Regions from separate parts of the Halomonas sp. R57-5 genome, predicted to be linked through region 1. Evidence: predicted binding sites of a transcription regulator. Region 1 holds the regulator's gene; each other region holds the start of a gene.
The links. Region 1 encodes sigma-54, which starts transcription at its own class of promoters, with help from an activator protein. Its sites were predicted from a motif close to TGGCACNNNNNTTGCTNT; they were not measured.

Region 1 (2,269 bases):
CTTATCCATCGGACTGTACTTCGATTGTAACCCTTTTTGCCGCGTTGCAAAGCCCTTGTCGAGAGATTCGCTGCAACGTCGACAGAACCTAGCGTAAACGACGTCGCTCACTGGAGGAAGGAATGCCCATGGCCTCGCGATATTTAGCCACCGTACGCCGCGCTACTTGAATCCCTCCTTCGCCTAATAGCGTGACTAGGCGGCTGTCTGAGAGCGGCTTGCCGGGTGGCTCCTCTTGAATCAATTTCTTGAGTCGCGCGCGGATGGCGGTGCTGGAGTGACTGTCGCCATCTTGACCGCTCACCTGACTTGAGAAAAAGTACTTGAGCTCGAACACGCCCCGGGGGGTATGGATATATTTTTGCGTCGTGACCCGTGAAATCGTCGATTCGTGCATCTCCACAGCTTCGGCAATATCGGCCAGTATCAGCGGTTTCATGGCTTCTTCGCCGTGCTCTAAAAAGCCAATCTGGCGGGTGATGATTTCGCGCCCCACGCGTAGCAGCGTATCGTTACGGCTCGAGAGGCTCTTAATCAGCCAGCGCGCTTCCTGTAGGTGCTCTTTGAGAAACTGGTTGTCATCGCTTTTGTCCGCACGCTTAATCAAACTGGCGTAGTCGGGCTGAATGCGCAGCCGTGGCAGGGCCTCTGGGTTGAGTTCTAAATGCCAGCCTTCGTGGTCGTGGCGGACGACCAGGTCGGGGGTTACATAGCTGTCATCGGTGTCGCCGTAGGCGCTGCCTGGGCGGGGGTCGAGGCTGCGAATAAGTAGGATAACATCGGCCAGCTGTTGGTCATCGAGCCCCAGGCGGCGCTTTAGCAGGCGCATGTCATCCTTACCAAGCGCTTCGAGGAACTGCCGCACTAGGCGGCGGGCGGGAACCAGTAGCGGCGTATCATCGGGCAGGGCGGCGAGCTGCAGCATCAGGCATTCACGCAGGTCGCGGGCAAAGATACCGGTTGGCTCAAACTGCTGGAGTTTGAGCAGAATGGTTTCTACCTCGCGTTGGCTAAGCCCGTCAATGCCCTGGGCACGCAGGCCCTCACGAATATCGTTAAGCGGCTGGGTTAAGTAGCCGTTGGCGTCGAGCGCGTCGATTAAGCTCTCTGCGACAAGCTGTTCGCGGGCGCTAAAGTCGGTCATGGCAAGCTGCCATAGTAGGTGCCCATGCAGGCTCTGCCCGGCTGCCTGACGCTCAAAATCAGGGCCTTCGCTGCTGCCGCCCTGGCTACCCATATCTTGATAGGTATCTGACCAGTCGCTATCTACTGAGAGTTCAGTGGGGATGCCCTCTGACCACTCTTCTTCCTTAGGCTCGCTGACAGCCTGCTCACCAAATTCATCTTCCTGCTCCAGCATGGGATTGGCATCTAGGGCCTGCTGAATTTCTTGACGAAGGTCCAGCGTCGAGAGTTGCAACAGCGCAATCGCCTGTTGCAACTGGGGCGTCATGGTCAGCTGTGTGCCGATACGCAGTTGGAGAGAAGCTTTCATGACCATCTGAGAACCACTCGTTAATCAGAATGCTCCACCCTAGTGCGAGTGAGTGTCTGGTGCAAGTGCAATAAGCATGCCATTGGTAGTAAAGTTGTTGCAGAGCGCTATTTACAGAACCAAAAAATAGGTTTATGGGCAGGCGGTGATTGTAGGCATAGCTGATCAGTTTAAAGGCGAAAATCAGCACCCAGATATACGTCTCTGACCTTCTGATTATCGAGAATGGCACTGGGTGAACCGCTGGCAATGATTTGCCCATCACCAACGATATAGGCGATATCGCAAATATCGAGGGTTTCACGCACGTTGTGATCGGTGATCAGTACGCCAATATGACGTTGCTTCAGCGCACGAATGATGGTTTTGATCTCGCCTACCGAAATAGGGTCGACGCCAGCAAAGGGCTCATCCAGTAAAATAAAGGCAGGGTCAGTGGCCAGCGAGCGGGCAATTTCTACACGCCTGCGCTCACCGCCCGAAAGGCTCATGCCAAGGTTGTCGCGGATGTGGGTGATATGAAAGTCTTCGAGTAGCGCTTCCAGGCGCTGTTCGCGTCCTGTGCGGTCAAGTTCTTTGCGCGTCTCGAGTATCGCCATAATGTTATCGGCAACCGATAGTTTGCGAAAAATAGACGCCTCTTGGGGGAGGTAGCCAATACCCGCCGCTGCGCGCTCGTGCATCGGCGCACGGGTTAAATCCACCGCATCGATTCCGACCTTGCCAGCATCGGATTTCACCAGCCCGACAATCATGTAGAACGAGGTGGTTTTA
Region 2 (2,269 bases), 2.4 Mb from region 1:
CTTCCTCATCGTCCATTACTTGATCAGCAATCACACGATCAGCAAAAAACTGGTAGGCGTCGGCATTTCGGTTGGCATTAATCAGCAGCTCGGCTACCTGGTCTTTAAGGCGTTTCACTACATGGCCGACGAGTGGCAGGCCCGCGAACGGCTCAAGCCCTTTGTCGCGACCGCCCATCCGGCGACCTTCGCCGCCTGCGAGAATCATGCCGGTGAGTTCGTGGGTAGGAATCATGGGCTTGTCTCTTTTGTTAAGCTTGCTTGGCTAGATGACCGGGCATGCGATGGCTTCGCTGGAATAGCGTCCAGCGTTAAGCGGTTGTGGGTATTGATCGCCTGGAAGTGGCGGCCTTTGGCGCGGGCGATCAGCATCKCCCCAAAGCGCTCGGCCAGCTCAACGCCTTTTTGAGTAACGCCGGAGCGCGATACCAGCACGCTAATACCCATTTGCGCCACTTTCAGCACCATCTCGGAGGTTAGTCGTCCGGTGGTGTAGAAGATATCTGCGCTGGCGCTGTCCGCCTGCTGCAACCACTGGCGTCCCGCTAAGGTATCCACCGCGTTATGCCGCCCCACGTCCTCTACAAAATCAAGCACGTTGGCTTGATGGCAGAGCGCGCAGCCGTGAACGGCCCCGGCGCTGCGATACGTCTCATTGTAGGCGTTAAGGTTTTGCAGCAGTTGATTGAGCGTGGATTGAGCCAGTTGGGTATCAGGCAGCGCCGTCAGCGCGGTTTGGTCGAGCAGTTTGCCAAATACCGTGCCCTGACCGCAGCCGGTGGTGACCGTGCGGGTGCTTAAGCGTGCTTCTAAATCTTCGGGCAGGTGACGAGTAATCACTACCGCCGCTTCGACGTCCCAGTCGACCTGCACTGCCTGTAAATCGTTGGCTGCACGCAATAGCCCTTGATTGCGCAGATAGCCCACGACTAAGGCTTCCGGATCGTCGCCCAGTGTCATCAGCGTGACAATTTCACGTTTGTTGAGGTACACCGTCAGCGCTCTTTCAGCGGCGATCGCCTGCTGGCGTGCATAGCCATACTCGTCAACGATACTAATCTCGGTGGTGGCCGGTAAGCGGGCTCGGCTTATCTGCAGGGTGGGCTGAAGGGCAGGCATGGGTAATCCTCGCGAAATGGTTCTCGCAAAACGACAGGGTTGACGATGATGGCGCTGGAGATGCTTACTTGTCTACCCATTCAAGCGCTATCCTAATAAGTACCATCCTCATAAGTACTATCCAAATAAGTACTATGCTAACAAGTATTGGTCTTTCAAATGCCATCCATTCAAGGTTCAGGGTTTTTAAATATATGAGTGATAACCTACGCCCAATCAGTATTACCTTGGTGGCCGAGCCCAAGCAGGTGAAAAGTTTTACGCTGACCCAGTGGCGTATTGTTGAGCTTACACTGGGCGACCAGGGCGAGAATGTACTTAATCTGCAGCTGTCGATGACAGAGCGTGCAGCCTACCGTTTCAACCTAACCTCTAAGACGCCACGGCTATTTGTGCGTGCGGGCTTTACCGGCCAAACGCCCAAGCCGGATGCGATCACCGCCAGCCAGGACGTCGCGGCGGGCTGGATGGATGGCGAACAGCAGGTGCTGGAATCGCCAATGCCCATGGCTATTCAGGTATGGATTGAGAGCTACCTTGCCCGTCATGGCGAGGCGCCGCTGGAGATGCGCAAGAAAAAGCGTAAAGGGGCAGGGCGCGCCAAAGAGATGCCCACTAAGGAGCAGCCAGAATGAGTCGTTTAGAGCGCTGGTCGCGGCTGAAGCGTAATATACCAACGCAAAAGGKCGAGCCAACCGCGGGCGCACCCAGTGATGAAGCGTCSGTGGAGTCGGATGCTGCGGCTTATCATGAGGCCGAGCAGCCGCAACCCGCATCTGAAACACCGCAAGAACCAAAACGAGCGCCAGAACCAGGCAGCCTCGATCATACCTTGCCTGACCCGGATACATTGGCCGCGGGCAGTGACTTCAGCGCCTTTATGGCACCGGGAGTCAGTGGCCCTTTACGCAGGCAAGCATTGAAACGGCTATGGGCAACCGGCAACTACAACGTCCGAGACGGCCTGGATGACTACGACGCCGACTATAATAAACTGTTGAAGCCCATGGGATCCGAGCTCGCCAGTAAACTGCGCCGTTGGACCCACAAAGTGGAAGAGGCGGTTGATAAAACATTAGACGAATCCGAACCCCCAAAAGAGGTAGCCGCCGACAAGCGGGCCGAACCCTCAACACTCACTGATAGTGAC
Region 3 (2,269 bases), 2.3 Mb from region 1:
CCAGCGGTGTAGCTGCTTGGCAAAGGCGGTTTTACCCACACCTGATTCACCCAGCATCAGCACGTTGGCATCCGAAGGGGCGACCCGCTTAAGCAGTAGCGCAATTTCACGCATCACGCTGCTGCGCACCTGCAAATTGTCCAGGGCGTCATCCAACGCCTGCTCTTCCGCGTCTGGCGCTGCCTGACTGCGCTTTAAGTGTTCGCTAAAGCGTTTTTGTAGCAGCGCATACTCGTCCTGCAATAGCTGCAAGTCGGTTAAGTCCCGCGAGCGGCTGATAATGCGCTCCAGCTTGCCGTCGACGAATACAGGGTAGGCTTCGGCGATCACCCGGCGGCCCGTGCCGGTGACCTGCATAATCTGCGCAGGCCGACGGGTGCGCATTACTTCCATGGTGATGGAGGGCTTGAGCACCCCGGCCGCTTGCAGTTGCTGCACACTGCTAGAGAGCAGCTCCTCTCTGGATACCCCGTAAACCGCTTCGGCTCCTGGGCTAATATCGACTATTTGCCCATCGCCACTGACGATAAAGAAGTGGTCGTTTGCGGTCTCCACAATGGTTCGCAGCACGCGTTTATCTATTTCACTCATCGCAGCCGACTCCTCTGAGTGATTCATTTATGAATCTTTGATTCAAGAATGAATTAAAAAAGCACCTGGCTGATTCATTTTTGCATCGTTCGGTCGCTAATCCCACCACTTTATAGGCATCTACGACTTGGCATGGTCTGTGCAATGTCTTTAGAAGAGTAGTGAAAAGAGCTAGGCCAATACCTACACCATGCTCACCGCCAAAAAATATAGGAGATGTGTATGTCGGAGTTTAATCAGCCCCTGGGCGGCAACACCATGCCGCGCTTTGCAGGCCCTGCCACCATGATGCGCCTGCCCACCCAAGAGACAGCCGAGGGTCTGGATGCGGCATTTATCGGTATTCCCATGGATATCGGTACTTCAAACCGCCCCGGTACGCGGCTTGGGCCGCGCCAGATTCGCGACGAGTCGCGCATGCTGCGCCCCTACAACATGGCGACCCGCGCAGCGCCCTTTGAAAGTCTGCAGGTGGCCGATATCGGCGACGTGCCTATCAACACCTTTCATCTGCCAAAAAGCGTCGACATCATCACCGCCTTCTATGACGACGTGCTCAAGCACGATTGCATTCCGCTGACCCTGGGTGGGGAGCACACCCTGACGTTGCCAATTCTTCGCGCCATGGCCAAAAAACACGGCCCGGTGGGGCTGATTCATATTGATGCCCACGCCGATGTCAATGAGCACATGTTCGGCGAGCCAATTGCCCACGGCACGCCGTTTCGTCGCGCCCAGGAGGAGGACTTATTGGCCCATGGAAAGGTAGTGCAAATCGGACTGCGCGGTACCGGCTATGCCGCTGAAGATTTTGACTGGTGTCGCGACCAGGGCTTTCGCGTCGTTCCCGCCGAAGAGTGCTGGTATCGCTCGCTAGCGCCCTTGATGGCCGAGGTGCGTGAGCAGATGGGCGATATTCCGGTGTACATCAGTTTCGACATCGACGGCCTGGATCCTTCTGTTGCCCCCGGCACCGGCACGGTGGAAATGGGCGGGCTGACCTCTACCCAAGGATTGGAGCTGGTTCGCGGTGCCGCTGGGCTGAATATTGTCGGCGGCGATCTAGTGGAAGTGTCACCKCCTTATGATCCCAGCGGCAACACCGCGCTGATGGGCGCCACGCTGCTGTATGAAATGCTCTGCGTACTGCCGGGCGTTAAACACAGCGAGTGACGCCGACCAAATGGCTAACAAAGAAATAGCGACTAAATAAAAAAGTACTGACCTAGCTACGCCGCCAGCCACCTCCAATAATCACTTCCAATGGGTGACCCCTATGTCGTATAGCAACGTTAAATCGGAACAGCCGACCTCGTCGGCACCGATACCCCGCGCGCACTTACTGAAATTTATCATTCCATCGCTAATTGGGGTGCTGCTGTTTCTCGTCCCTTTTCAAGTGGGCGATACCATCAATATCGGCATGGGGCTCATGGCCGATAGTCTGCAGGCTTTGCTGGGCTCGGCGCTGCCGGCCATTGCTGTCGTTGTGCTCTGCCTGTCGGTGGTAGCGACGATTTACACCAAGCTAGCTAACCCTTCCTGGGCCAAAAAGGGCATGCTGCACGAAATGTTTCATGTTGGCCCGGTGTGGCTTGCGATGCGCGTATTAGGCGCGCTTTTTGCTGTGATGACCTATTTTCAGTTCGGGCCTGAGTTCGTGACTGCTTCCTTTACC

Region 2: the regulator sigma-54 is predicted to act here: its motif matches at 1,169-1,186, upstream of HALO_RS03675 (DUF3305 domain-containing protein).
Region 3: the regulator sigma-54 is predicted to act here: its motif matches at 720-737, upstream of speB (agmatinase).

The regions. Positions count from the first base shown of each region.
Region 1 covers NZ_LN813019.1:3,191,145-3,193,413, reverse strand. Annotated here, with positions in the region: gene HALO_RS14755 (RNA polymerase factor sigma-54) at 89-1,501, opposite strand; gene lptB (LPS export ABC transporter ATP-binding protein) at 1,666-2,269, opposite strand, start outside.
Region 2 covers NZ_LN813019.1:815,059-817,327, forward strand. Annotated here, with positions in the region: gene mobA (molybdenum cofactor guanylyltransferase MobA) at 1-235, opposite strand, end outside; gene HALO_RS03670 (formate dehydrogenase accessory sulfurtransferase FdhD) at 232-1,119, opposite strand; gene HALO_RS03675 (DUF3305 domain-containing protein) at 1,314-1,754, shown strand; gene HALO_RS03680 (DUF3306 domain-containing protein) at 1,751-2,269, shown strand, end outside.
Region 3 covers NZ_LN813019.1:876,208-878,476, forward strand. Annotated here, with positions in the region: gene HALO_RS03960 (sigma-54 interaction domain-containing protein) at 1-591, opposite strand, end outside; gene speB (agmatinase) at 814-1,764, shown strand; gene HALO_RS03970 (YjiH family protein) at 1,868-2,269, shown strand, end outside.